3 regions of the Candidatus Symbiopectobacterium sp. NZEC135 genome follow, and region 1 is predicted to be linked to each of the others. Evidence: riboswitches for the same ligand, from Rfam matches in the RefSeq annotation. Region 1 holds a riboswitch; each other region holds the start of a gene.
The links. A riboswitch is a leader RNA that binds a small molecule or an ion and turns the genes downstream of it on or off. The one in region 1 is predicted to bind thiamine pyrophosphate.

Region 1 (9,960 bases):
GACACCGTTTGTGCGGTGTGCTCTTTGTAACTGGCAACAAACTCGCGCCCTGGCAGGTTGTTCAATTCAACCACGGGTTGATATTTAACATTGTTGGCATCAATAAGAATAAAAAGGCTTTCGGGAATGCTGAATTCCACGTCCAGCAACTCCAGCGCGTTCAACGTGGCAATAGATTGCCCAGCCGCGACAATTTGATAATTGCGGGCGTTGACCATGGCGATAACACCGGGAAACGGAGCCCGAATAATCGTATCGTCCAGCTCTTCTTTCGCCAGTTTCAGCGCCGCCTGTGCCGAGTCACGCGCAGCGCGCTGCACGTCCAGTTCGGCACGCGCCACAATGTGACGCTCGCTCAACGCCGCATAACGGCTAAATTGGGTTTGAGACAGGTTAAACGTAGCCTGGCGATCCTGTAGGCGCAGCTTCGCATCATTGCTGTTAAGCTCCGCGATCACCTGCCCTTGTGTAACGGGTTCCCCTTCACGTACCAGCAATCGTTCTAATTGACCGGGACGTTTAAACGCCAACTCTGTTCTATCGCCCGCAATAATTCTGGCGGGAAAGATACGCACACCTTGCTGTGCGCTGTTGCTAACTTCCAGAATACTCACTGGCCGCACCGTAATACTTGGTTCGGTCGCCTCCCTGTCACAGGCAGAAATAAAAAACGCGATAAACGTAACAACGATAAATTTTATTTTCACGATGCAATCTCTTCGGATCAGATTCACGCGCCGCTACGTCATCGCCATAACCATCACAGCGGTAAACGCTATCGCAGAAAGGTGAATCAGGCCTGGCACCTGGTTAGCATAACGATCTCGTGCACTGACAGTGCGTGTTCATCAGGCGCTCGGTGAGAGCGCCTGATGGGGGACATTAATAATCCACAGGTTCACGAATGATAGGACATGTCATACAGTGACCACCGCCGCGTCCACGCCCCAGTTCACTGCCGACGATCTCGATAACCTCCACCCCTTCCTTGCGCAATTGTGTGTTGGTCTTGGTATTACGATCGTAAGCCAGTACCACACCGGGGGAGAGGGCTACCATGTTGTTACCGCTATCCCACTGCTGGCGTTCGGTGTCGTAATCATTACCGGCCGTTTCTACCACGCGCAGTTTCTTGAGGTTCAATGCGCCTGCGATCGCTTCCGCAAACGTGCCTTTATCGCGATACAGTTTCATCCCGGTTGGGCCATCATCAGGTCGCAACGAGAAGGTGCGAATCTGGTTCACAATGGCAGGGTAAAGGGTTACCACATCGCGATCGCAGAAGGTAAACACCGTGTCCAGGTGCATAGCCGCGCGCAATCTTGGCATCGCAGCAATCATCACCCGCTCAACGCCCGAGGCTTTGTTGGCAAACAGAGAGGCCGCCAGTTGTGTGATGGCCTGATGCGAAGTGCGCTCACTCATACCAATTAACACGGTTTTATTGCCAATCGGCATCACATCGCCGCCTTCCAGCGTGGCGGTGCCGTGGTGTTTGGTAGGATCGCCGTACCAGATATTGATGTTAGCGTTGGCAAAATCCGGGTGGAATTTGTAGATAGCGGTCGTCAGGATGGTTTCTTCATGACGAGCAGGCCAGTAAAGAGGGTTTAACGTTACCCCACCGTAAATCCAGCAGGTGGTGTCGCGGGTATACAGCGTATTGGGCAGCGGCGGCAGCAAATATTCAGTAATCCCCGCCGCGTCGCGGATCAGATTGAGTTCTTCGTGATCGGCATAGCCTTCTTTCGCCAGTTCAGTGGTCGACAAACCGCCAATCAACACTTCAGCCAACGCGCGTGGCGCCAAGCCATCCAGGAAGCTGCGGGTTTCGTTCAAAATGCCCAGAGAGACTTCATCCGGCACAATCTGCTGATCCAGAATCCACTTTCTCGCTTCCGGTAGTGCCACCGTTTCCGCCAGCAGATTATGCATTTCCACCACATCAACACCGTGCTCGCGCATTTTGGTCATAAAATCAAAATGGTCGCGCTTGGCACGTTCAACCCACAACACGTCATCAAATAACAATTCGTCGCAGTTGCTCGGCGTCAATCGATTGTGTGCTTTGCCTGGAGCGCACACCATAACCTTATGTAATTTACCAACTTCCGAATGCACGCCATATTTCTTCTCAGACTTCTTTTTTGTCGACATAATAAGCAGCCTCACTTAGATAGTAATAATGCCTGTCGCAATGCTGTAGATTGCAACAATGGCGGCGACCATAACGATAGCGAAAATCCCAAGTTCAGTTTTGTTGAACAGCGCAACCCGCTGTTCGCGTTTGGCCATGATGTACAACACAGTGCCCGGCCCATAAATCACAGCCGAGAGCAGCAGGTACTTCACCCCCCCGGCGTACAGCATCAACAGGGCATAGAGTGTGGCAAGGAGCGCAAACGTGAGATCTTTGCGGTGATCGCGCTTGTCGGTTTCGTACGTTTCCCCCGTCCAGGCCAGTTTCAATCCGTAAGCGGCAACCAATAAATAGGGAATGAGGGTTAATGAACTGGTCAACTCGATCGCCAATTGGAAGGCATACTGGCTGAACAGCATCAGGATCAAAAACACCTGAATAGTGATATTGGTGAGCCAAACAGCGGCAGAGGGAACGTCATGTTTGTTCTCGGTCATGAAGACTTTCGGCATGCTTTGATGCTTAGCGGCGGAGAACAGCACTTCGGCCGCCAGCAATGACCAGGAGAGGTAGGCCCCCAAGACAGAAACGATCAAACCAACGCTGATAAAAACGCGGCCCCATGGCCCAACCACAGATTCCAGCACGCCCGCCATGGAAGGTTGACGCAAGCCAGCCAATTCAGGGCGCAGCAACACGCCGTAAGAGAGCAGCGTCACCAGCACCAACAGCCCTAATACGCCGATAAAGCCCATCACGGTGGCAATACCCACGTGACGACGCTCTTTGGCATAACGGGAATACACACTGGCCCCTTCAATGCCCAGAAACACAAACACGGTCACCAGCATGGTGCTACGAATCTGGCTGAACAACGATTCCGGTTCCTGCGCTGGCATAATCGCTGCCGCCGCATGCCCGGCATAGCCATAATCGTTGAGGTGCTCAAGATCGGGCGTTACAGGCACCGCCGTCGGAGAACCCCAGAAATTTTGCATAAAGATGTCGCTTTGGAAGGCAAAAATCAGTACCCCGACAAATGCAATGATCGGGACGATTTTGGCCACCGTGGCAATGGTATTGATAGTGGCAGCGTTTTTGACGCCATTGAGCACCAGGAAATGGAAGCCCCACAGGATGATTGACGACACCACCAGTGCAGAGATCGTATTGCCATCGCCAAAGACCGGGAAAAAGGCACCCAGCGTGGATTTGATCAGCACGAAATAGGAGACGTTACCAATACAGGTTCCTGCCCAGAACCCTAATGCAGAGGCAAATCCGAGATAATCACCAAACCCCTCCTTAGCATAAATGAAGACCCCTGAATCAAGGTCAGGTTTACGTTGCGCCAGAGATTGAAAAACAAAAGCCAGCATTAACATGCCGCCACCCGCGATACACCATGCGATAATGGCACCAAATCCCCCGGTTGCGCGTCCAAATGTCGCCGGTAATGAAAATATTCCCGCGCCAATCATGGATCCCACGACCAACGCCGTGAGAGACCATAAGGACAGCTTATTTACTGATGAGCTCGCCATGGTATTCCTTCCTGACACAAGGCCATTGATGTGATGGACTATTGAAGAGTATTAATTTTCTGACCTACTCTTTTTCTGTAAGGATACAAACAACACGATTTCGTTAAGAGAAATATCTGATTTGAGAGTAGTGAGTATTACTCACGCCTATTTATTGTGGTTATCACTTCAATAATATTATAAAAAGTCGCAATATCCAGACGACAGCAATCAATCGTAAAGAATTAGGATATTGATTACATGGCGCTGCTAAAAACATTAAAAATCATGAAGTAAAATAAGGAAATAATGGAGAGAAATGCAGTAGCAACGTGCTGCGCGCAAACACCTCACTAGGCGTGAAACTGTTTTAACACTACGCTTATCTTCATGAAAAACAGGGATATAACCATAGGACCTACGGCTAAAGGTGAATGTGTCATGATCAGAGATGTCAGCCAACACGCCTTAAAAAGTTTGAGTTGTTTTTCCGCTGTCACATTTTACTCAGCCAGTCAACTTTGCGTGAATGAATGTTTTATTAATGCTAACGCGATGAGCATTCTCTATTTCCTTTCAACAATTGCCAAGCCATTGTTTTTCATCCTTATTGGCTATTTTGACAATATCGACAACCTGACCAAAAAAGAGGTCAGGATAAAAATTAAAAACGTGGTATTCATCATCGTCTTTTGGAATATTATCCTGTCATTGATTACATTCCAATATATTCAGCAGGGATACATACTGCAAAATGGAATAATGTTAACCATTGGCATAATTTACATCATCTACCCTCTTATCATTAAGGCAATGCATAATGTAAAAATGACATTGGCATTTTTTGCGAGCTTGCTCGCTATTATTTTTCTATTCGATATATTCAGCCCGTTAGATATGCGCGATGACCCACTCTTTATACACAGTTATTCATTTATCTGGGTATGGGGGGGATACTATATTGTGGGAAGAATGCTGGGAACCGCCGCAGGCAGGCTGTTCACTCACCGACCTGGTATCATCTGGCTGGCTCGCATAATGGTGGTGCCCGTAGGCATCTCGATGTTCTTTTACGAACGCTTTCTGTCAACCCACACTCAAAATATTGTCACGCCCTGGCTGATTCTTGAACATCTGCATCTGCTGACCATGTGTTTGGCATTATTCATTGTGTTTGAAAATATCACCATAAAAAACAAAATTATAACTCACGTCGTCGAGTTTATTGGCCCGGCCATGATCGGTGTCTATATTGTACATTACAGTGTGTTTTATTTCATTAGCACGCTATATGACTTTAACTACGTCAACCTGAAATTTGTTCTGCTGGTATTGGTGTTTATTGCATCAGTGCTGTTGTGCCGTTTGCTCTTGCTCAACAGGTTTACCGCCAAGATCATCTCTTTCTGAAACCACAGGCAACAAACTGCAAAGTCGGCGGTTTATCACCGCCGACCGCATCCCCCATAACCGACTACCACCATTGGTGAAAATGATGCACGGGGCCAATTCCCTGACCCACCTCCAATGAATCAGCCGCCAGTAATGCATACTGGAGGTAATGCTTCGCCGCTTGCACCGTATTTTCCCAATCGTGGTGCCGGGGGCGCAGCGCCGCCAGCGCCGCAGACAGCGTGCATCCTGTGCCATGAGTGTGGCGGGTGTTTACCCGTGGCGCACAGAAACGTTGCGGTGCATGCCCGCGTTGAAACAGCCAGTCCGGACTCTCCGCGTCACTCAAATGGCCCCCTTTGATCAGCACCGCTTGGCATCCCATCTCAAGCAACCCTTGCCCTTGCGCTTTCATCTCCGTTTCTGTCGTCGCCGCATTGCATGCCAAGAGCGCCGCCGCCTCCGGAAGATTAGGGGTTATCAGTGACACGCGCGGCAACAGCACCTCACGGATCGCGGCGATCGCTTCAGGTGCCAATAGCGGATCGCCGCTTTTCGCCAGCATCACCGTATCCAGCACAATATAAGGTACAGCATAGCGTTGCAGACGTTCCGCAACGGCTTCAACAATATCACTTTGCGCCAGCATGCCGATCTTCGCACTGTCGATACGCACATCGCACAATACAGAATCCAGTTGAGCCGCTACAAAATCAGGTTCGATACGATAAACCGACTGCACTCCCTGCGTATTTTGTGCCACCAGCGCAGTGATCACACTGGTGCCATAGGCACTCAGGGCAGAGAACGTTTTTAGATCAGCCTGGATCCCAGCACCACCGCTGGGATCGGTGCCCGCTATCGTTAACGCATTTATTCGGGGAGCGTTCTCTTTTATAAGGCGCATGCCTGTGCCTCCTGACGCAATAGCGCAAGCGCATCCAAAAATGCAGGTGTAAAACTGCCCGGCCCGCTGGACTGCGCAGCGGCACGCTCCCCTGCCTGCGCCATTACGGCACACGCTGTTGCAACCTGAAAGAGCATGTCCCCGCCGCGTGCACAAAATGCCGCAACGACGGCGGAGAGTGCGCACCCGGTACCCACCACACGCGTCATCACCGCATGACCACCGTTTACCGCGCAGACGCGCACACCGTCGGTGACGTAGTCCACTTCCCCCGTCACCGCTACCACGGTTGACCAACGCGTCGCCAGTTCGCGTGCAGCCGGGATGGCAGTAAAGGAGGCATCATGACTGTCAACGCCTCGGCCCTGAGAAGCGACGCCAGACAGTGCGATAATTTCCGAGGCATTACCGCGAATCGCCGCCGGTTTGTAAGGCAGCAATTTGTGTACAAAATCAGTGCGAAAGCGCAACCCGCCAACCGCGACGGGGTCCAGCACCCAGGGTTTTCCCGCTTGATTAGCGCTCTGCACCGCAGCCAACATGGCATCGGCGCGCGTGGATTCTAACGTCCCCACGTTAATCAGAAGCGCATCGGCCAACGTAGCAAACTGTGCCGCCTCTCCCGGATCCACCACCATCGCCGGGGATGCCCCGAGCGCCAACAACACATTGGCGGTAAAAGACTGGACCACATCATTGGTCAGGCAATGGACTAACGGCGAAGCCGTTGAGAAATCGAGCAAAAATGCCGCCGCGTGGGCAGCAGAAAAATCGGTGGGCTGGTCGTTCATCATTACTCCCAACCGGCGTGCAAGAAGACGGTAGCCGATCGGAATACCGAGACTTCCCTACGCTGGCATTATCCAGATCAGGTGGTACGGGTATTTCTCAGCCTTCACAAAGAAGGGCACCCCGAGTCATCGCAACATCAATTTACTGTGGTACTGCCACAGCAAAACATATTCAGGATAATCATCAAAACAACGTGTGTAAATTGATTTGTATTCGCCTCCCGCCAAAGGGCGATTGCCAGACCAGACATTCATTCACCGCAGAGTAAAAGGAAAGCAGTAGGGTCAGTTTTTCACACATGCCCACCCAGTCCCTTTCCCTACCTGCGTGTGCCCAGGCTGGCATTATATTCTTCTACATGGCGCTTATACCCTTAAATAATTAGTGTTATGCACAGGGGAAACATGAGATCGCCCCGATAATTTGACACGGCGAAAGGATTAGGTATACCAATACCATGAGCAGACAAGCCCGCTTAAGTATGGGTGGTTAAGTGGGGAAATTAATAAATAGTGGAAACTACGAGGCGTTGTGTTATTAACCAGCTAACGATTAACGCTCCTGCTTTCCCCACACCTCGTGTTACGCATTTTTTTACATAAGACGCTATAAAAAAATATTTCATGCCGGCGTATCTGGTGTATATTGGAAAATCAAAAAATATCTTGTAAGCTAATAATGTCTCTTCTTTTTAAAGGAACACCATGATGAGTTTTGACGTGCTAAGTAATATTCGTACTCTTCGCGCTCAGGCCCGAGATACCGATCTTGAAACCCTGGAAGAACTGTTAAGCAAATTCACTGCAATTGTGGAAGAGCGCCGCGAAGAAGACAGCAAAATTCAGAAAGAGCAGGCAGAACGTTTGGCAAAACTGGATGCCATTCGTGCTCAACTTCTTGAAGACGGCATTGATCCGGCTGAACTGCTGGAGAGCGTGAAATCCAAACCGGCCAAGGCCAAACGCGATCCTCGTCCGGCAAAATATAAATATATTGATGAGAATGGCACCGAGCAAACCTGGACTGGCCAAGGCCGTACGCCGAAAGCAATCCGTGAAGCCATTGATGGCGGAAGCAAAACGCTGGAAGATTTCGAGATTTAATTTGTTCTCTTCCTTGCCGTATTAGCGCGCGTCACTTGTCTTGTTATGCATGGAGTAATGTTGTACTCCATGCATATCTTTTCTAATCTGTAATCGTTATCTTCACCTGCGTTTCGCCTTCCTCGACAAAACGTTTTATCCCCCAAAGACCTGATTAAAATGACGGAAAAATTAATACCGCAGGTGTATTAGCATGCGTATCAATCAGGATCCGATTTTCTTTGATCGTTTGCAGCCAACAAAAGAAGCGATATCCCTAAGACGCAATACTGCGATGAAAGACAGCTTCGATGTTATATCCATCAGGATCGCGCACGAATGCCGCATAATAATGGGCATGATACAGCTCTCGAATTCCAGGCTTACCATTATCCTGTCCGCCTGCCTCGATTGCCGCGCGATAAAACGCATCAACAACATCACGCGTCTCAGCACTAAAAGCAAAATGCGCCGCCGGACAAGGTAATGCTTTTCCTTGATAGATCCAAAATTCGCCGCCAGGATCGCTGGACTTTCCATATCCTTCCAACACGCCAAAACTTACTGCATGATTAAAATCTTTAATCAGACGATAACCTAACGGTGCCAACGCGCTTTCATAAAACTGTCGACTGCGATCAATATCTGTCACCGGAACACTTAAATGATCTAGCATTGAACGTTCCCCCTGTTATAAACACGAAACCGCCTGCACATTACACCTGCAACTTGAAGTATGACGGGTATAGCGAAAAAATATCGCAATGCTGCCGCATCGTAGCCTGAACTCGCCCTACCAGATGCTGACCCTGGTCAACATTAATGCAGGCCAGAATAACGCGTTAATGAGGAAGATTACGGATATTAATACCCGCAACCGCAGCCAAAACGATCAGGGTGCCTGTCAACTGCCACCCATTTAATGGCCGATGCAACACCCAGGCATCGACAAAAATAGCCACGACAGGGTAGATAAACGCGAGCCCGCCGACCAATATTGTCGGGATTTTTTGCACTGCGCTGTAAAGTAGTACAGACATCAGGCCAGTATGCACAAAGCCAATCACGACCAGCAGCCCCCAGACAGCGCTGGAAAAGGATGTCGTGGGCAGCGAAACGAAAGGCAGCAACATCACGCAGCCAACCCCTAACTGAATAAACACCATCAGGCAAGGAGACACATCGCGCAACGCCTTGGTAATTGTTGCTGTGATGGCGTAAAAAAAGGCGGCAGCCAATGCAAACCCTACCCCATAGAGGTATTGGCCGGAATCCTGATCCTGCTGCTGACCTCCCAACATAATCAGTGCCACACCGGAAAAGGCAATGACCATCCAACCGAGCTTATAACGTGTCAGAGTTTCATTGAATAGCAACGCCCCTAGCGCAACCAAAATAAACGGCTGTACATGGTAGGTTATGGTTGCGACGGCAATAGACGTCTGCGCATACGCGATAAACAGACAAATCCAATTGAGCGTCAGAGTGACGCCACCTACCATAATCCAGTAAAACTGCCTACGTGCAAGCATGCCACGACGCAAAAGACCTTGCGTCGCACAGACCAGTGCCATGGCTACCATGCCGAAAACGCAGCGCCAAAAGACCACCGTTAACGCAGATAAGTCAGTGGCTAACACAAACCATCCCACCGTTCCTGAAATGATCATGGCTATCGCCATTTTTAGCGATCCCGCTCCCCACTCGGCACGTTGATCGGATGCCATATCGATTACCTCGCATACAATAAATAACATAACGAACGACTGTTCGATAAAAAGAACGAATGGTATAATGGCTATCGCAATATCGACTGTCAAACAGAACGATCGTTTTTTATGGAGAACGACATGCAACCTTCATCAACGCCGATAGGGATTCTCGCCGTAGCGGTAAAACGTGAACGCGAGCGGATAGGTATTTCCGTCAGCGAACTGGCCAAACGTGCCGGTATCGCAAAATCGACGCTATCTCAATTGGAGTCAGGCAGCGGTAATCCCAGCCTGGAAACGCTGTGGGCACTGGCGCTGGCGCTGGATGTGCAGGTCACGCAGTTGATTGCAGCACCGCAGCCCCACGTGAAGGTAATCCGTGCCCATGAGGGGGAAATTGTCGCCGCTGAAC
Region 2 (9,960 bases), on a different contig from region 1:
TGCGTTCCCGCAGGGGCATCCAACCACGCCACGCGCAGCGTGACATCGGGGCGATGCTGCCGCTGTTCTGCTATCCATCTCAGCGAGAGCAGATCAAAATCAGGGCTGACGTTCTGTCCATCACAGGTGAGCACGCGATTGCCCTGCAGCACCCCCTGACGCAGTTTCACACTGCCAGTGCGTAACACCTCGCTGAGTTCCAGCACCCGCTTGGCATCAAACTGAAACAGCGCAATCTCATCTTCAGACACGCTTTCACGCCGATCGTCGAGCTGCCGTTGCATAAAGCTCACCGCGCCATCGTCAGCAAAGCGAAGATGAAGGCTTTCCGGATGATCACCGCGATAACTGCGCTTAATTTCACGCAGGTGGTCTTGAACAAACAGGTAACGCGTTTCCACCCCGTGCAGATTGGGCCACAGGTTATCATCCTGCAACGCATTGGAGAGCGTGACTAACTGCGTGCTGTGTTGTTGACTGTCATCCTTGCGCCACACGCGCACCACCGCACGGTCGCCTACATAGCCAGTGGCGAACGTCGTTGGCGGTGGCGAGTGGCTGGCGCAGGCGGTGATCAATCCGGCAATAGCCACCGTACCCAGCCTGCGCCACAAAAGCAAAAGGGGCGCTAACGCCCCTTTGCTTGAATCCTTCACTGGCATTCGCTTATTTAACAGCGTCTTTCAGTGCTTTGCCCGCAACAAATGCCGGGACATTCGCCGCAGCGATTTTGATTTCTTTACCCGTTTGCGGGTTGCGGCCAGTGCGCTCGTTACGATGGTTCACTTTAAACGTACCAAAACCCACTAATTGTACTGCATCGCCTGCTTTCAGAGACTCAGTTACCGCGGCCAGAGTGGCTTCTAACGCTGCTTTAGCCTGAGCCTTGGACAGGTCAGCTTTGTCTGCAATCACATCAATCAGTTGAGTCTTATTCATAAGTTATCCTTACAGTGTGTTTATCGCTTGCTTAGCATCGAGTGCGACGGATATGCTCAAAAGCACTCTCCTGCATACACGCACCGACAGCCACTTTTTTTACGCCCCCCAAATGTAGACCAGACAGGGGGCGGATGTGAAGCCCTTCAACTTGTCATTTAGGGCCTTAAATCACGTTTTATCGCCTTATTGGCCTAAATTTATGCCAATATTGCTGCTTCCCGCTTCCCGCAGGTCGGCGCGCAGCCCTTTAATCAATTCCAAATCACGCTCTTCACAGGCCGCCAGCAACCGAAAAATCTCCCACTGGATATCCCATTCTTCTTCAATCGCGGGCAACGTGTAGAGTTCTTCGTCCGTCATTTCACGGCCGGCTTGCGTCATTTCCAGCATCGCTACCGTGCGAATGGAGGTTTCACTAATGGCAATCGCATGCTCAAGCGTGGCACCACTCAGTTGCGAATGAATCAGCTCACCCAATGCAATGCACGCGTCAATGGCCGGATAGACACCGTATAAATCGTAATCATCCGCGGAGGGAATGGCGTCTTCCCATTTCTCCAGTTGGCTGTCGAAATTGACCTTGGCTTCTTTCACCACCAGCACTTCCCACACCAAATCAAGGATGCGGCGATACAACTGCGCATCACCAAACTCGGTCTGGCGGCAGAATTCATAATAGTTCGGATACATCCGCTCGCAAAGGCAAGCCATAAAAGTCACGTGCTGCCAGCTTTCCAGCTTCTCCAGCCGCAGGTGAATCGGATTACGTAACATCGTCGACGCTCATTATTTTTAATGGCAGGCAGTGTACCTGAAAATGTTGCCTTGCCCTATGCCTGAATTCTTAAACTTACCGCATCCCGCCTGCATTACTGCGGATTTTCACGCAGCCAGCGTTGAAAGGCTGGCCGCTGTGAGGCAACGGCGTCCGCCCAACGCGTAGGTTCAGGTAAACGATAGCCCTGCTGGCAGCGTTTTACCCACATCAGCGCGCTGTTCAAGCTCACTCGATGGCCGGTTGAGATAAACAGCGGATTACAGCGTGCCTTGCTACGCCATACCCAGCCAATCTGTTCGTCATGGTCCATCAGCGCGCTTTGGCTGCCGAGTGTCTCAGACAGCGGGGCACTCTGACCACACAGCCGTTTTTTAGCCACGCCAATGGTCGGGACATCCACCAATAACCCAAAATGGCTGGCAACGCCCAGCCGCCTGGGGTGTGAAATACCGTGACCGTCAACAAACAGCAAATCAGGCTTCTGCGCCAGCTGTTCCCACGCGGCTAACAAGCCTGGGCACTCACGAAAAGAGAGCAATCCCGGCACATAGGGCATTACCGTCGGAATACGGGCAATCTGGTACTCAACCAGCTGAAGTGAAGGGTAATGCAATATCGCAATCGCCGCCCGCGTCACCGTTCCCTCTTGCTCGAACCCGACATCAGCCCCGCCAATAAACCTGGGCTCGACGAAGGGCAGACTGTCAACACGCACGATCTCCTGCGCCCGCCGATTCTGCTCCGCTTTCAATGCTTGCGTATCCATCAGCCTACTCCTTAAGGCACGTTCAATCCTGATGAGGGCGATTATTGGTGGAACGGGCGCGACAAGCGATGCACTGCATCTACAAAGGCACCAGCATGTTCCGGTGGCACATCCTGATGAATCCCGTGCCCCAGATTGAACACGTGACCATTCCCCTGACCGAACGCGGTCAAAATCGTCTCAACTTCTTGCTCGATACGCGCGGGTGGCGCATAGAGCATTGACGGGTCCATATTGCCTTGCAGCGCCACCTTGTCCCCAACTCGCGCACGCGCCTCGCCGATATCCGTGGTCCAATCCAGCCCCAGCGCATCACACCCTGTCGCGGCCATCGCTTCCAGCCACTGCCCACCGCCTTTGGTAAACAGCGTCACCGGTACGCGCCGCCCTTCATGCTCACGTAACAGACCATCTACGATTTTGTGCATGTAGTGCAGTGAAAACTCACGGTAATCGCGACCGCTCAGCGCACCACCCCAGGTGTCGAAAATCATCACCGATTGCGCACCCGCCTTGATCTGCGCATTCAGATACAGAATCACGCTGTCAGCCAGCTTATCCAACAACAGGTGAAGCGTCTGTGGCTCGGCAAACAGCATTTTCTTGATAACCGTAAACGCTTTACTGCTGCCGCCTTCCACCATATAGGTGGCTAGCGTCCAGGGACTGCCGGAAAAACCGATCAAGGGTACCGCACCGGCCAGTTCGCGGCGAATGGTGCGAACCGCATCCATCACGTAACCCAGTTCTTGTTCAGGATCGGGAACGGGCAAGCGCGCCACATCCGCAGCAGTTCGAACCGGATGCGTAAAGCGCGGCCCTTCCCCGGTTTCGAAATAGAGCCCCAATCCCATCGCATCCGGCACGGTGAGGATATCGGAAAACAGGATTGCAGCATCCAGTGCATAGCGCCGCAGCGGTTGCAGCGTGACTTCGCAAGCCAGTTCTGGATTTTTGCACAGCGACATAAAGTCACCCGCCTGTGCGCGCGTTGCTTTGTACTCCGGCAAATAGCGGCCCGCCTGGCGCATCATCCATACCGGCGTAACATCAACAGGTTGGCGCAGTAGCGCGCGCAGATAGCGATCATTTTTCAGGTCTGGCATGCGGTGTCCTTTTGTCATCCTGGAAGAGGGTCAAAACGCGATAACGAAACAAGTGGCGCGAAGTGTAGCACGCCAGCGGCGCTATTCCTGTCCATCGCGGCACAGTACCACGGTGTCTTCAATCAAACGTCTCGCGACTGTACCCGGCGGCGGGAGAATCGGCAGTTGATCGTAGCGGAACCAGCCCGCATCTCTGAGTTCTTTGGGGTCGTGGCGCAGGTCACCGTCGGCATACTCCGCCATGAACGCCATCATCAGCGAATGCGGGAATGGCCAAGGCTGTGAGCTGATATAGCGCAGATTTTTAATACGAATATTGCTCTCTTCCATCACTTCACGAGCGACCGCCTGTTCGAGCGTTTCGCCCACTTCCACGAACCCCGCCAGCACGGTATACATATTGCCGCGGTGACGCTGATGCTGCGCCAGCAAGATCTCTTCGCCACGCCGGATCGCCACGATCACGCACGGGGCGATTTGCGGGTAATAACGCTCTTTACACTGCGGGCACAAGCATGCCAGCTCCGTTTTGCTGTGCACCATTTTCTGTCCGCAATAGCCGCAAAACTGGTGCGAACGATAAAACTCGGCGAGTTGCACACCGCGCCCTGCCAGTTGAAACAGCGCCACGTCTTCATCCAGCAGTTGGCGTACAGAATCCATCTGCGACGTTTTCTGGTGACTGACCAGCCACACGCATTCCCCCTGCCACTCCCCTATCTGGCGTCCAACAATGCCTTCCAATCCGCACTGCGCCGCGGTGCCATGCGGGAGTTTCCCTTCGGGTAGCCACACTTGACTCTCATGGCTGACCACCCACCATCCATGCTCATCACCTTTTAATGTTTGTTCCATATCTTTTCTATTGCTCCACAGACACTTCACTGGCATTTTAACTGTCAGGGATATGGCAGAATTTTATCGTCACCGATTGTTCTTTCTTATCAATGCACGGAGTCAACAATGTTAAACCAATTACAAAGTCTGACTGAGTACGTTGGTGGCAATAATGCGTTAATCGACCAATGGCTACAAGCGCGCAAGCAACTTCTGGTTGCTTACTATCATCTGGTCGGCATTAAGCCAAACAAAGATAAACACACCCCGCTCGATGAGCAGGCTTTGGATGATTTTTGCCACAACCTTGTGGACTATCTTTCCTCCTGCCATTTCCATGTCTATGAGCGCATCGTGCAAGAGGCGGTTGCACTGAGCGATCAAAAGCTGGCGCAAACGCACCGTCTGTCGCTGGCGTTACAGGCCAATACGCAATTCATTATGGATTTCTACGACAGCAGTCTGGCGGCTGCTATCGATCACGATAATTGCATCGGGTTTCAACAAGCGCTATCAAGCGTCGGTGAAGCCATGGCGGAACGCTTTGCCCTGGAAGATCGGCTGATTCGTCTGGTCATAGAGAAAGAATAACGCCATCGCCCCACCTTACATTTTGACAGCGCCTCTCAGACGCCCTAAAGTGTCATCGATAGCCTCATTGTCATGGGGTTATTGCCCCGTAAACGGTTTCTATGCCAATTACCGGGCGTATCTTGTCGGAGTGCCTAGCGTGTTTATGTCCTACATAAACCGCAGGCTGAGACCGTTTATTCGGGATCCGCGGAACCTGATCAGGTTAAAACCTGCGAAGGGAACAAGAGTAATCCATTCTGTTTTGTCACCGTTATCACCGCCATGTCGTTACCGGCATAGCGCGTAAAATCGGGGCCAAGGCAACCATAATTACTCCCTGCGAGCTCCAGACAAGCATTTTTCCTTAACCATAATTCAGGAACATGCTATGCCTCAATCACCCGCTACAACACCTAAAACCCCGTCTGGCCGTCGTGAAAAGCGCGAAGCCGCCGAGACGTTTATTCATAACCTGCGCGGCACCACTTTCCCTAACTCCACGCGTATCTACCTTACCGGATCGCGCAGTGATATCCGCGTACCGATGCGGGAAATCACTCTTAGCCCAACGCTGTTAGGTGGCGACAAAGACAATCCCCGCTATGAACCTAACGAAGCCGTGCCGGTATATGACACGGCGGGGCCGTATGGCGATCCCGACGCACGGCCGGACGTGCGTACCGGGTTGGTCAAACTGCGTGCCGATTGGATTGCAGAACGTAACGACACCGAGCCACTTTCTGGCGTCAGTTCCCGTTTTACCCAGCAGCGATTGGCGGATGCCGGGTTGGATCACCTACGCTTTGAACAGTTGCCGCAGCCCAAACGCGCCCAGTCAGGCAAGTGCGTCACGCAGTTGCACTATGCGCGCCAAGGGATCATCACGCCGGAAATGGAGTTTATCGCTATCCGCGAGAACATGGGGCGTGAGCGCATTCGCAGCGAAGTGCTGCGCCACCAGCACCCAGGACAAAGCTTTGGCGCGATCCTGCCGGACAACATCACTCCGGAATTTGTGCGCCAGGAAGTCGCCGCAGGCCGTGCCATCATCCCGTCCAACATCAATCACCCCGAATCTGAACCGATGATTATCGGGCGCAATTTTCTGGTCAAGGTAAACGCTAACATCGGCAACTCGGCGGTCACCTCGTCTATCGAGGAAGAGGTGGAAAAGCTGGTCTGGTCCACGCTGTGGGGGGCAGATACGGTGATGGATCTCTCCACCGGACGCTATATTCACGAAACCCGTGAGTGGATCCTGCGCAACAGCCCGGTCCCCATTGGTACCGTTCCTATTTATCAGGCGCTGGAGAAGGTCAATGGCGTGGCGGAAAACCTCACGTGGGAAATGTTCCGCGATACGCTGCTTGAGCAAGCAGAGCAAGGGGTTGATTACTTCACCATTCACGCGGGGGTGCTGCTGCGCTATGTGCCAATGACCGCACAACGCCTGACCGGCATCGTATCGCGTGGCGGCTCCATCATGGCGAAGTGGTGCCTGTCGCACCATCAGGAGAACTTCCTCTACGTCCACTTCCGTGAAATCTGTGAGATTTGTGCGGCCTACGACGTTGCCCTGTCGCTGGGCGATGGCTTGCGTCCCGGCTCCATTCAAGATGCCAACGATCAGGCACAGTTTGCCGAGCTGCATACCCTGGGTGAATTGACCAAAATCGCCTGGGAATATGACGTGCAAGTGATGATTGAAGGGCCGGGGCATGTGCCGATGCAGATGATTCGCCGCAACATGACCGAAGAGTTGGAGCACTGCCACGAAGCGCCGTTCTATACATTGGGGCCGCTGACCACCGATATTGCCCCCGGTTATGACCACTTCACCTCCGGTATCGGGGCCGCGATGATTGGCTGGTTCGGTTGTGCCATGCTCTGCTACGTCACGCCGAAAGAACACCTTGGGCTGCCCAACAAAGAGGATGTGAAGCAAGGGCTTATCACCTACAAGATCGCCGCACATGCCGCCGATCTGGCGAAAGGACACCCCGGTGCGCAGATCCGCGATAACGCCATGTCCAAAGCGCGCTTTGAGTTTCGTTGGGAAGACCAGTTCAATCTGGCACTCGACCCGACGACCGCACGCGCCTATCACGATGAAACTCTGCCGCAAGAATCCGGCAAAGTTGCACACTTCTGTTCCATGTGCGGCCCCAAATTCTGCTCGATGAAAATTTCGCAGGAAGTGCGTGAGTACGCAGCGAAAAATCCCGCCCCTGCCGTGGAAGCGCAACCGATTGAAGTCGGCATGGCAGAGATGTCGGCCCAGTTCCGAGCGCGCGGCAGCGAGCTCTATCACAGCGCCACGACGCTGCTCGGGGAGGAAGCCAAATGAATCCGGCATTTCCCGCGACCGCACCGCAGCTCGGGCTTTATCCGGTGGTCGACAGCGTGACCTGGATCGAACGCCTGCTCAGTGCTGGCGTAAAAACCATCCAGTTACGCATTAAGGACAACACCGCAGAACAAGCCGAGACCGCCATCATGCAGGCCATCGCGCTCGGACAGGATTATCAGGCTCGCTTGTTTATTAACGATTTTTGGCAACTGGCCGTCAAACATCGGGCATACGGCGTGCATCTGGGTCAGGAGGATCTGGATAGCGCCGATCTGGAGGCGATCCGCAATGCGGGGCTACGTTTGGGCATTTCCACCCACGACGACGTGGAACTGGCTCGCGCTGTAGCGCTCAAACCGTCTTATATCGCCCTCGGGCATATCTTCCCGACCCAAACCAAAGAGATGCCCTCCACCCCACAGGGCGTGAGCGAACTGAAGCGCCACATTGATGCACTGCAAGGGCGTTTCCCTACCGTGGCCATCGGCGGCATCAGTATTGACCGCGTGCCAAGCGTGCTGGCAACCGGCGTCGGCAGCATTGCGGTGGTCAGCGCAATCACACAGGCCGCTGACTGGCGTCAGGCCACCGCCACCCTGCTCAACCTGATTGAAAATCAGGAGGGTCATGATGCTTAACGATCCGGCACTGAGCGATCAAGAGTTCTTACGCTACAGCCGTCAATTGCTGCTGGAAGATATCGGCCCGCAAGGACAAGAAAAGCTGAAAAAATCTCGCGTGCTGCTGGTCGGCATGGGGGGACTAGGCGCGCCCGCCGCGCTCTATCTCGCTGCCGCAGGGGTCGGCACTTTGACGATCGCCGATGACGACCAACTGCATGTTTCCAATCTACAACGGCAAATCCTCTATCGCACGCAGGATATTTCTCGCCCCAAGGCTACGCTCGCCAAGCAGCAACTCTTGGCGCTCAACCCGTTAACCGAGGTGATAACGCTCACCGAGCGGCTGGCAGGGACAGCCTTACAGCACGCGGTTCAACAGGCCGATTTGGTGCTGGATTGCAGTGACAACATGACCACGCGCCACGCGGTGAACGCCGCTTGCGTTCAGCAGCAAACGCCGCTGGTCAGCGGCAGTGCGGTTGGCTTTAGCGGACAGTTACTGGTGCTAACGCCTCCTTACTCGCACGGTTGTTACGCCTGTCTCTATCCAGAAGCGACAGAACCGCAGCGCAACTGCCGCACCGCCGGTGTGCTCGGTCCGGTGGTCGGTGTCATCGGCACGCTTCAGGCACTGGAAGCCATCAAGCTACTGGCAGGGTTGCCTTCTGCACTCAGCGGCAAGCTGCGCCTGTTTGATGGCAAACAACAGAGCTGGCAAACCTTTCAGTTAAGCCGCTCGGCGTGCTGCCCAGTCTGTAAGGATATCGCAGCATGAACATCACGCTGAACGACACCCCCATGGCGTGCGATGAGGGCATTACGGTGGAAACCCTGCTGGCGGGGTTGGATCGCTTGCAGCCCGGTACGGCGCTGGCGATAAACCAGACCATTGTGCCGCGTGACGAATGGGCGACACGGCCCGTTTGCTCAGGCGACGATATTCTTCTTTTTCAGGCTATCGCAGGGGGTTGATATGTTGCAGATTGCCGATACACGCTTTTCTTCTCGGTTATTAACCGGAACGGGTAAATTCGCCACCGCCGAACTGATGCACGCGGCGTTGCAGGCGTCAGGCTCTCAGTTAGTCACGCTGGCCATGAAACGCGTTGACCTGAAAACCGGTAATGATGCCATTTTCGCACCGCTCAAGCAGCTTGGTGTGAAACTGTTGCCCAACACCTCAGGAGCGAAAACCGCAGATGAAGCCGTGTTCGCCGCACGACTGGCACGCGAAGCGCTGGGCACGCATTGGCTGAAACTGGAAATTCACCCCGATGCCAAATACCTGTTGCCCGACCCGATTGAAACCCTGCGCGCCGCTGAGCGTCTGGTCAAAGAAGGTTTTGTGGTGCTGCCTTACTGCGGCGCGGACCCGGTGCTGTGCAAGCGGCTGGAAGAGGCGGGTTGTGCTGCCGTGATGCCGTTAGGTGCGCCCATCGGCTCCAATCAGGGGCTGCAAACCCGCGATTTCCTGCGCATCATTATTGAGCAGGCCACCGTACCCGTTGTGGTTGACGCAGGTATTGGTGCACCCAGTCACGCCACCGAGGCGCTGGAAATGGGGGCCGATGCGGTGCTGGTTAACACGGCGATTGCCGTGGCGCGCGACCCAGTGCAGATGGCCCACGCCTTTCGTTTAGCGGTAGAAGCGGGCGAACGGGCACGTCAGGCCGGGTTAGGCCAACGCCAGCACGTGGCAAGCGCCACCAGCCCGCTGACCGGCTTTCTTCATCAGATAACCGCGGAGGTGCAATCATGACGCGCGCTTTTCGTACCCGCTGGGAGCAGCTCGATTGGGATGCCATCACACTCGATATCAACAGCAAAACCGCCCACGATGTGGAACGGGCTCTCTGCGCAACCACGCTCTCCCGTGACGATATGATGGCGCTGCTTTCCCCGGCAGCGCTGCACTATCTGGAGCCGCTGGCCGCACGGGCTCAGCAGCTTACCCGGCAACGCTTCGGTAATACCGTGGGTTTTTA
Region 3 (9,960 bases), on a different contig from region 1:
GTCGCACGGAGCACGCCCTGCACCAACATCCGATGCCCACGATCATCATCGGGCGCTTCGTGGGCCCAACCCGCCCTCTGATCCCGATGGTGGCGGGGATGCTGGCGCTTCCCCCCGCACGCTTTGCGCTGCCGAATATCATCGGTTGCGTTGTCTGGCCGCCGGTCTATTTTATGCCGGGCATTCTGGCGGGCGTCGCGTATGACATTCCGTCCGGTGGTAACAGTGCGTCATTCCGCTGGTTGTTGCTGGGGGTAGCAATACTGGTGTGGCTTGCTGGATGGCTAGGCTGGCACTGGTGGAACAGCCGCAAGCAAACCAAAAGCCGTAAACGCTTGATATGGTTAACCGTGGCGCGTTTACGCTGGTTGGCCCCGTTGACCATGACGGCTGCCGTCGCGGGGGTGGTGATGTTACTTCAACACCCGATGATGCCGGTGTACAGCCACCTACTCGGAAAAGTGGTGTTGCGGGGTTAATTCACCTGCTGATGTGTCACGAAACTAGATCTGTTTGAAACGTTGTTTTACTATCATCCCCGCGTGAAGGCGGCGGCAGTCCACCGGATTGCTGTTGTTCACGTTAATACCATAACCAATGGATGGAAAAACAATGAAAAAGATCGTGATTACGGCACTGGTGCTGTTGATGAGCGCAGGGGCCTATGCCGCTGGGAATAAAACGAAAACGGTTACCGAAAAAGACTACGGTGACAAGTGGCCGTTCACGTTTGTCAAAGGGGAACTTGCCTGTTTGTCTGGCTCGGCCGTGGTGGTGAAAAACAGTAAAGACGGCAAAGTGTATGCGCTTAATGGCATGGCAAATGCCTTCGTTGGCCGTGAACTCGGCGGCGCAGCGATATTGGATACCAAAGCCGTTACCAAACCCCACCCACAATTGCAGGGATATCAGATGTCTACCCTGGATTTCATGGTGGAAGGTCAGGAACTCTGCAAGTGATTACTGAGTAATTTTTCGCAGGATGACTCACGCATCCTGCTCATCGAAGCCGTCGGTAAGGCGTTAACGATAAAACTCAGCCACCTGATCAAAAATGCGCATGTCGGCACCGTGGCGGCGCACCTGTAGCACATCTTCCAGCTTTTCCACCTGACTTATCATTTGCGGTAGTCGGCTGTCTTCCTGCACCAGAAGCCAGATGCGGCTCTCTTTTCCCCCGGCGAGTGGCATACACAGAATACCTTCTACGTTATAAGCGCGACGGGCGAACAGTCCGCACACATGCGACATGACGCCTGGGTGGTTGCGTACCGCCAGTTCCAGCGTTACGTGAGACGAAGTTGATTGATTTTGCATGGTGTCAGTCTCCAATCATATCGATGTTGGCCCCGCCCGGCGGTACCATCGGGTATACTTTTTCGTTGGCATCAATGGCCGCATGAATCAGCGCCGGACCCGGCGTGTGCAGGGCATCTGCCAGCATGGCGGCCGGATCGTCTGCGTTATTCAGGTCATACGCGGCGAAGCCAAAGCCACGTGCGATGCTGATAAAATCGGTTTGATAGCGGTAGTCAGCGGCGAAGATGCGCTGCCCATAGAACAAGTCTTGCTGCTGGTGCACCAGCCCCAATGCCTGATTGTTCATCAGGATGACTTTAACGTTGAGCCCTTCTTCGGCCGCCGTCGCCATCTCTTGAATGTTCATCATGATGCTGCCGTCGCCGGAAAAACACACCACAATTTTGTCGGGTTCTGCCAGCGCGGCACCCATTGCAGCGGGCAGGCCAAATCCCATGGTGCCGAGGCCGCCGGAGGTCAGCCACTGGCGCGGTCGGCGCAGCGGATAGCTCTGTGCCACCCACATCTGATGCTGGCCCACATCGGTAGCGATGATGGCATCGTCCGTCAGCGCCTGCGCTGTGGCTTGTACCAGCCCATAGTGACTCAGCGGATCGTCTGCACCCGGCATGCGGAACGGATAGGTGTGCTGTAACGCGGATACCGTCTGATGCCATTTCTCCCGCTTTTGCGGTTCAATCAACGGCAACAGCTGTGTCAGCGCTTCACCCACATCGGCATGCAGCCCAACGTGTGCCTGACGAATTTTTCCCAGTTCCGCCGCATCGATATCGATATGGATGATGCTGGCATCCGGGCAGAACTGCTCCGCTTTACCGATTGCGCGATCGTCAAAGCGTGCGCCCAGTACGATAAGCAAGTCTGACTGCTGCAAAATCAGGTTCGTGGAGCGGGCAGCATGCATGCCTAACATGCCGAGTGACAGCGGGTGATCGGTCGGCATGGCGCCAAGCGCCATCAGTGTCATGGTGGTCGGCAGATTGGCGCGCTCGGCGAGTTCAATCGCCTGTTTATGGGCCTCGGCGCTGATGATGCCACCGCCCAGATAGAGGATTGGGCGCTCGGCCGCATTGATCATCGCGGCGGCCTGTGCGATGGCTTGTGTATCGATGGCGGGCGTGAGATCGGATTCAGCAATGGCAGGCAGTTCGGACAATTCTATGGTAGCGGTTTGAATATCCTTCGGAATGTCGATCCACACCGGGCCGGGGCGCCCTGATTGCGCGATGCGAAACGCGTCTGAAATCACGCGCGGCAGTTCGTTGATGTCCCGCACCAAATAGTTATGTTTGGTGACGGGGATGGAAATGCCATAGGTATCCACTTCCTGAAAGGCATCGGTGCCGATCATGGTCGAAGGGACCTGACCGGTAATGCATACCAGTGGGATGGAATCGAGTTTCGCATCAGCAATCGCGGTCAGCAGGTTAGTGGCTCCTGGACCGCTGGAGGCCAGACAAACGGCGGCTTTGCCACTGGCGCGCGCCATGCCCTGCGCGATAAACCCGGCCCCTTGCTCATGGCGGGCGAGAATATGGCGAATGGTTTTGCTCTGTCCCAGCGCATCGTACAGCGGCAGTGCCGCTCCGCCGGGAATGCCTGCTACCGTGGTGATGCCCTGCTGTTCCAACAGCCGGACGATCAACTGTGCTCCGGTATAACGCATAGTAATATCCTTCATCTGGGCCGGTGCGTTTTCGGAGCGGGGAGGTAAAAACAAGAAACCCCGCTCGGCTTGCGCCGGCGGGGTTTGGGAATCGTGCTGTGATTCGGAACCCGTTACGGCGCGTCGCCGACGACGACCACCACGACCACGCGCACGACGACGACCGCGTCAACATGCGCGGTGTGTAGTAGTGCAGAAGTCATAGTAGCGGAGTGTCTCACGGGTATCCTGTCAATCAGTCAGTTAATTAGCCGTTTTATATAAGCACGGCCATTGCAATAGGCGCAATACCCACAAGGAATAAAAAGCGAAAATTTTATTCAGCTCACAAAATACCCGGTGTGGAGTAGCAGCCCGGTGTAGACGATCAGTCACGTTCTGCGCTGATCCCCAATATCCGCGCTGCTTCGCTGCTGCCGTCACACAACGATGCGGTGGGGCCATCGTAGGCGATGTTTCCGTCTACCAACAGCAGACTGCGCGGCGCAATACGTAACGCGTCATCCAGATTGTGAGTGACCATCAGCAGAGTAAGCTGCTGTTCTTCGCATACCGTATCAACCAGCGTGAGCATGTCCTGACGCAGCGCCGGATCGAGCGCGGAGAACGGTTCATCCAGCAGCAGAATAGGGCGTTGGCGCAGCAGGCAGCGGGCCAATGCGGCGCGCTGGCGTTGACCGCCAGACACCTGTGCGGGCAGGCGTTGCATCAGGCTGCTCAAGCCAACGTGCTCGGCAATGGCGTGCAATGCCTGACGCTGTGCTGACGTGAGACGCAAGCCGGGGTGCAGGCCAAGGGCAATATTTTGCTCCAGCGTCAGGTGCGGGAACAGGTTATTTTCCTGAAACAGAATCGACACCGGGCGTTCGGCGGGCGGCGTATAGCGATGATCGTCGCCATTGAGCATCAGTTCGCCGCCGTTCGGTAATAAAAAACCGGCAATCAGACTGAGCAGCGTGCTTTTACCCGCACCGCTTGGCCCCAACAGGGCAACGCGCTCTCCCGCAGCGATGTTGACATCGAACAGCATGGGAGCCTGTTGATAGAGATAAGTGAGTTTATTCAACGACAGCATGTCGGCCCGCCCGTTTTTGCCACAGGGTTAACGTCTCCATCATGGTAAACAACGCGAAACAGAGCAGCATCAGCAGCAGTGCGGTTACGGCACCGTCTGCGCTGCGATAAGCGCCAATTTGTTGGTAAAGATAGAAGGGCAGCGTGCGGAACTGCTCATTGCCAAACAAGGCAATAATGCCGAAATCCCCAACTGACAGTACGCAGGCAAATGCCATCGCCTGCGCGATCGGTTGTTGCAACGCGCGCAGTTCAATCAGACGAAGACGATGCCAGCCGCGAATATCCAGCGACTGGCACAGCGGATTATAGCGCTGAGCAATGTCGAGCATCGGGTTCTCCAACACCTTGAGCGCATAGGGGATGGCCATCAGCGCGTTAGTGATAACCACCAACCCATAGGGCGATGTCGGCAGTCCGACGGTATTGTTGAGCACAAGAAAGAAGCCCGTTGCCAACACAATGCCCGGCATCGCCAGAATCAGCAGGCCGCTGATGTCCATCAACTGTCCCGCCAGCCGCTGCTGACGCAGTTTCAGCTCACGGCTGCTCCACAGCAGCATCAGGGTCAGGATCACACACAGCACACCCGCGCCGAGGGCGATACGCAGGGATGTCCACAGCGTTTGCCACAGTGCGGGCCGTTTCAGCACCGTCAGCATTGCCGGATTCAGGCCGTCCAGCACCACGGCCAGCAAGGGGGGCAGCAGCAATAACAGCGCGGCGACGATAATCACGGTATCGCCCAATCGTCCGGACAGTGAATCTTGCGGGTTGCGCCAACGCAATTGCTGGGTATTGCCCACAGCAAACCACGATCCGAGTCGTTGGCTGAGTAGCACCAACCCCAGACAACAGATCATCTGGATCAGCGCCAGTCCTGCCGCGCGTGCGGGATCGTAATCAAAGCTCAATGCCTGATAGATAGCCAGTTCGATGGTGGTGGCGCGCGGGCCACCGCCGAGAGAGAGTACGGTGGCAAAACTGGCAAAGCAGAGCATGAAAATCAGTGCTGCACTGGGCAGGATCTGACGCCGCAACCACGGCCATTCAATAAGACGAAAGGTTTGCCAGGCATTCATGCCCAATTGGGCCGCTAGCTGACGCTGTTCCGTAGAGATGGACTCCAGGGCTTGCAACAGCAGACGTGTCGCCAGCGGCAGATTGAAGAACACGTGGGCCAACAGAATCCCTTGCAGGCCATAGGGGGAAAAGGTGTAGTTGATGCCGAGCGCGCTTAAACCTTGTGCCAGCCAGCCCTGTTGCCCGTAAACGCGCAGTATGCCAAATACCGCCACCAACACCGGTAACACTAACGTCATGGCGCACAGGCGCAGCAGCCAGGTTCTGCCAGGGAAATGGCGGCGGTAGAGGGCGCGTGCCAGCACAATGGCTGGCAGCGTGGAGAGTAGCGCCGAAAGCAATGCCTGCCAAAAGGTAAAGCGCACCACGTACCACACATAGCTGTCACCCCATAGCGTCTGCCATGGGGTATCGGGTGCCTGATGCCAGAGCGCGCCAAACGCGAGCAGGGCAACGCCTGCCAGCAGTGCCGCGGTAAACAGCCCAGGCCAGAGCCAGTGTGGGATCAGCGGCTGAGGGCGCGTTGCCATGCCTGAATCCACTGCCCGCGCAGGTCCGCCACCTCTTGTGCGCTAAAGGACAGCGCTTTTTCCGGGCGAGCCAGCGACTGGAACCCTTCCGGCAGTGCCACGCCAGTGACCGGATACATCCAGTTGGTGGTCGGGATCAGGCTTTGGAACGTCGGGCTGAGGATAAACTGCATAAAGCGGTTTGCGAGTTCCGGCTGCTTACTGGCGGTCAACTGCCCGGCAACCTCAACTTGCATATAGTGGCCTTCGCTGAACAGTGCCGCCGCGTAGTTGGTCTTTTTCTCTTCGATAATGTGATAGGCCGGAGAGGTGGTGTAGCTCAGTACCATATCCGCTTCGCCCTTGAGGAACAGGCCGTAAGCTTCACTCCACCCTTTGGTGACGGTAACGGTTTTACGTGCCAGTTTTTGCCAGGCATCGGGTGCTTTATCGCCATAGACTTTTTGCATCCACAGCAGCAGTCCCAGCCCCGGCGTACTGGTGCGCGGGTCTTGATAAATCACCTTTAGCGGTTGATCGCTGTTGATCAAGGCATCAAGACTGGTCGGTGGATTTTTTAGCGTGTCTTTGTTGTAGACAAACGCGAAGTAGCCGTAATCGTACGGCAGGAACGTGGCATTATCCCAGCCGCCGGGCAGCGTTAACGCCTCGGTTTTCACGCGGTGTGCGGTAAACAAACCGGTATCTGCTGCCGCTTTGAGCAGGTTGTTATCCAACCCCAAAACGATATCTGCTTTGCTGTTTTTGCCTTCCATGCGCAAGCGGTTTAACAGGGCAACGCCATCTTCCAGCGCGACAAAATTCAATTCGCACTCGCACTCTTTTTCGAAGGCTTTTTTAATCGCCGGGCCGGGGCCCCATTCAGACGCGAACGAGTCATAGGTGTAAACGGTCAATGCGGGTTTGGCATTAGCGACAGCAGAACCGAACAGCAGGGCTGAGAGGCCGAGCACGGGAAGCAATAAACGGGATAATAGCGACTGTAACACTTTGCACTCCTGGGTAAATTAGGGTGGCAAAGGACTTTGAGGCAGGCGAATGCACTCTCAAATCCCTTCGCCGGTATTAACCGGATCAGGTTCGACGGGTATTTTCTCAGCATAAATACCGTGCGTTGACGATGCGATATCATCAACAAACGGCCTGCACCCCGTTGAGAACGTTATTATTGTAAAGGGTTTGTAGCATCAGGGAAAGTCGGCATCATGCTCCGGTGGCACAAACCAGGCGGATTTAAAGTCGAACCAGCCCAACATGTTCATGCGCACGCCGCGCATGCTGCGCTGCCCCTGCAACTGTAACCAGTGGTGAAACAGCGGGTGGATCTCACCGCTTTCAATCAGACGTTGGCTGAAGTCAGCGATAGAGAGCGTTTGACTGTGCCAGCGCTGCGCGTCTTCTTGTAGCGAGTCGCTCAGGCAATGACGCAGCAGCGGTAACTCATACAGCAGGGCAAACAGCGAGAACTCCAGCGGCGGATAGCAGTTGACGCTGCTCAGCCAGATGTCGCTTTCCGCGTCTCCCTGATACCATTGCTCGTAGTCGACTTTCTGTATGTGCAGCGTCACGCCCTGCTGCGCCAGTAGGCCATGCATGATCTCGCCAATGATGCGGTACTCGGGGTGCTCCTGATAAAACGTCAGGGTGATATCCGCCAGGCCAGCAGGTTTCAGCGGTTGATTCTCAAAACGCTGGTGATGCCAACGAGGCAGTAAACTATACGCTGGTGACCAGCTATGTCGGTGGGTGCTCGTTGTCTGGCTGAGTAGCGTGATAGGGTGGAAGATCTGGCTGATCCAGCGGCGCACCTCGCTGTTCGCGCCATGCGCAGAGCGGGTGTCATACAGCAGGAAATAGCACCCTTCCTCCATGCGGCTTTCCAGCTCGTCGCGCGTGGAGGTGTCACTTTGTACCTGAATAGACACCGGCAACTCTTCGGAGGCGTCTGGCAACACCCATATATTGACCTCATCGATCAGCGCCCGGTAGCCGAAATAATCGTCAAAGGCTTTTATTTTCAACTGACTGTCGCTGTTTTTCTCCACCGCATAAGGGCCGGTGCCGACAGGGTGACGCGCAAAATCGCCCTGTGTCTGCCAGTCGTGGGGCAGGATCATGGCATGTGCGCTGCCGAGCAGCCAGGGGAGCCAGCCATCGGGTTCGCTCAGTTCCACATCAATCACAAAGGGAATGGGGGAAGTCACGCGTGTGATGTGTGAGAATAATGCCTGCGATGTCAACCGCATCAGCGAGGCGATAACATCCTTCATCACCAGCTCGCGTCCATCGTGGAAGCGGATCGCCGGGCGCAAATAAAAACGCCAGCGTTGCGGCGTCATTTGCTGCCAGTGGTGCGCGAGGTCCGGGGCGATTTCCCCATTTTCCTCATTTATCTTGGTTAACCCGCTGAAGATCTGCCTGACGATGTGCATTTCTGAGCGTCGCAGTGCAGAACCGGGTAGCAGGTTCCGCAGCGGACGATAATAGAGCACGCGCAGCAGATGTTTTCCCTGACGAAAACGGCGTCCCAAATGGGACAGCAACATCTGGCGCACCGTCTCCTTATCGCCGATTAACTGGATCAATTGCTCGACGTGATCCTGCTCCAACAAGTCTTCTGCGCGCTGTTGTTGTAACGTTAACCCGGTATAGATAAAACTGAGTCGGGAGCGTTTGCCGCGTCCTGCTTCCGCCTGCCACAGCAGCCATCCCTCTTTCTGCATGGCCCCGAGCAGTGAACGGATATGACGGCGCGAGCAGAGTAATACCCCCGCCAGCTCTTCGAGCGTGGTCTCGGTATCCTGCCCCTGAAAGCGCTGCCAGAGGCGGACAAACTGTTGTTGCAAACGTGTCGACGACATAAAAGAGGAACTCCGCGAACCAAAGTCATCAATTTATCTTTCCCTATATTACGGCGATACTGCACAACAAGGAAAGCACGGAGGTGGCTAATGGCGATTTCACGGCTCAATCAATTTTACCGGCACTACTTCTTGTATTGCCCTGGCTGCTGGCTGAGGAGGATCAGCGCTCAGCAAAAGCTGGCGTTGTTACAGCAGGTGACACAGTGGGACATCGACACGATGTCGGAAGAAGCGTACCGGCACTGGCTCTAGTGCTGTTCTGGTAGTAGAGAAACTTCTGAGTAATGGTGCTTTTCACCAGCCAGCGGCGAGAGCTGCTGGCATTTTTATTGCCCGTCAATGGCGTTGCACGCTTATTGAAAATAAATTTATCATCGTTAACTGGTTCTGATATGGTCAAAAGGTATCGCTGTCTGTTAGCGTGAAAGCATGTTTTTAGTTGGTTATTCCCATGGTCGTTGAGGTTGCTGTTCTAAAAAAATTTTCAGGAACGTAATTTGCGATGTTGTTTTGAAAAAAATAATCTATTAACTCATTTTTGAATTTGACACCGGCTTTTTGATAGATCCTGTGTACATGATTAGACACGGTTCGATGGGATACAAAGAGCCGTATTGAAATTTCTTTTATCGTAAACCCTTGCAGTAAATAAAATACAACTTCCCATTCTCTTTTGCTGAAAAAATCTGATGGAGGTGTGAAAACGAGAGATGTCTGTGTTTTTATCTTTTTTAATTTCTCTAATGCGATAGTGTCAACCGGACGGCCATGAAAAATGGTGCCTCGACATGTGCCTGTTTCATCTATAAGAGGGTATTTATCAAAATACCAAGGCTGTAAGTAAGGTTGGTTACCGAAAGGGTGTATTTCAATGGATGTTACACGATCGAGCAATTGTTCAACTTTTCTATCATGTAATTGAAAGTAAATTTGAAAATCAGCCGTAGCAGCAGGAAGTTCACCATCGAGCCGTCCCTCGACGTTGTATGTTTTAGGAAGCGCAAGTAAGTCGTGATATTTTCTATTGGCATAGATGAATTTTGATGTGTGATCTTTAGCCCCCCAGGGCTCGTTGCTTATCTCCCAAAAGTGTACCAGAGGTTTAATTAAATGCTCAACAGAGATAGCCATGTTTTGTCCTTGTATGATTTATTCGGTAAATAAATTTGGATAGCATGTTCGGTCATGGTTTATATGTGAGGTAGGGCAAAGAAATATTAATTCAACGTTCTCTTTTGCAACTAGTTGATGTGCTGTTTGCGGGTGAATACAAAAAACACAACCGCGAGAAAAATGTGATTTTTTAATTTTTTTTATTTTTCCTTTTTCAACATCCCCTGTCCAGATATCACCGGACCCAGAAAGAATAACATACCACTCTTCGCCGTGTTCATGAGCATGACACCCAATATACCGCCCTGCG

Region 2: another riboswitch for thiamine pyrophosphate. It lies ahead of thiC (phosphomethylpyrimidine synthase ThiC); the one in region 1 lies ahead of thiM (hydroxyethylthiazole kinase).
Region 3: another riboswitch for thiamine pyrophosphate. It lies ahead of thiB (thiamine ABC transporter substrate binding subunit); the one in region 1 lies ahead of thiM (hydroxyethylthiazole kinase).

The regions. Positions count from the first base shown of each region.
Region 1 covers NZ_JAGFPF010000001.1:82,117-92,076, reverse strand. Annotated here, with positions in the region: gene J5224_RS00405 (efflux RND transporter periplasmic adaptor subunit) at 1-707, opposite strand, end outside; gene arcA (arginine deiminase) at 883-2,157, opposite strand; gene J5224_RS00395 (amino acid permease) at 2,173-3,684, opposite strand; gene J5224_RS00390 (acyltransferase family protein) at 4,105-5,073, shown strand; gene thiD (bifunctional hydroxymethylpyrimidine kinase/phosphomethylpyrimidine kinase) at 5,138-5,962, opposite strand; gene thiM (hydroxyethylthiazole kinase) at 5,950-6,753, opposite strand; TPP riboswitch at 6,791-6,887, opposite strand; gene J5224_RS00375 (H-NS family nucleoid-associated regulatory protein) at 7,459-7,857, shown strand; gene J5224_RS00370 (VOC family protein) at 8,114-8,512, opposite strand; gene J5224_RS00365 (DMT family transporter) at 8,679-9,563, opposite strand; gene J5224_RS00360 (helix-turn-helix domain-containing protein) at 9,687-9,960, shown strand, end outside.
Region 2 covers NZ_JAGFPF010000045.1:19,714-29,673, reverse strand. Annotated here, with positions in the region: gene J5224_RS18110 (DUF1481 domain-containing protein) at 1-662, opposite strand, end outside; gene hupA (nucleoid-associated protein HU-alpha) at 667-939, opposite strand; gene J5224_RS18100 (YjaG family protein) at 1,126-1,716, opposite strand; gene nfi (deoxyribonuclease V) at 1,812-2,489, opposite strand; gene hemE (uroporphyrinogen decarboxylase) at 2,528-3,592, opposite strand; gene nudC (NAD(+) diphosphatase) at 3,674-4,447, opposite strand; gene rsd (sigma D regulator) at 4,556-5,020, shown strand; TPP riboswitch at 5,137-5,260, shown strand; gene thiC (phosphomethylpyrimidine synthase ThiC) at 5,391-7,349, shown strand; gene thiE (thiamine phosphate synthase) at 7,346-7,990, shown strand; gene J5224_RS18065 (HesA/MoeB/ThiF family protein) at 7,983-8,750, shown strand; gene thiS (sulfur carrier protein ThiS) at 8,747-8,947, shown strand; gene J5224_RS18055 (thiazole synthase) at 8,949-9,734, shown strand; gene thiH (2-iminoacetate synthase ThiH) at 9,731-9,960, shown strand, end outside.
Region 3 covers NZ_JAGFPF010000002.1:50,592-60,551, reverse strand. Annotated here, with positions in the region: gene J5224_RS01805 (DedA family protein) at 1-479, shown strand, start outside; gene J5224_RS01800 (YebY family protein) at 613-960, shown strand; gene ilvN (acetolactate synthase small subunit) at 1,024-1,317, opposite strand; gene ilvB (acetolactate synthase large subunit) at 1,322-2,986, opposite strand; gene thiQ (thiamine ABC transporter ATP-binding protein ThiQ) at 3,354-4,061, opposite strand; gene thiP (thiamine/thiamine pyrophosphate ABC transporter permease ThiP) at 4,045-5,673, opposite strand; gene thiB (thiamine ABC transporter substrate binding subunit) at 5,649-6,662, opposite strand; TPP riboswitch at 6,707-6,836, opposite strand; gene sgrR (HTH-type transcriptional regulator SgrR) at 6,861-8,534, opposite strand; gene sgrT (glucose uptake inhibitor SgrT) at 8,625-8,789, shown strand; gene J5224_RS01765 (helix-turn-helix transcriptional regulator) at 8,973-9,668, opposite strand; gene J5224_RS01760 (cupin domain-containing protein) at 9,687-9,960, opposite strand, start outside.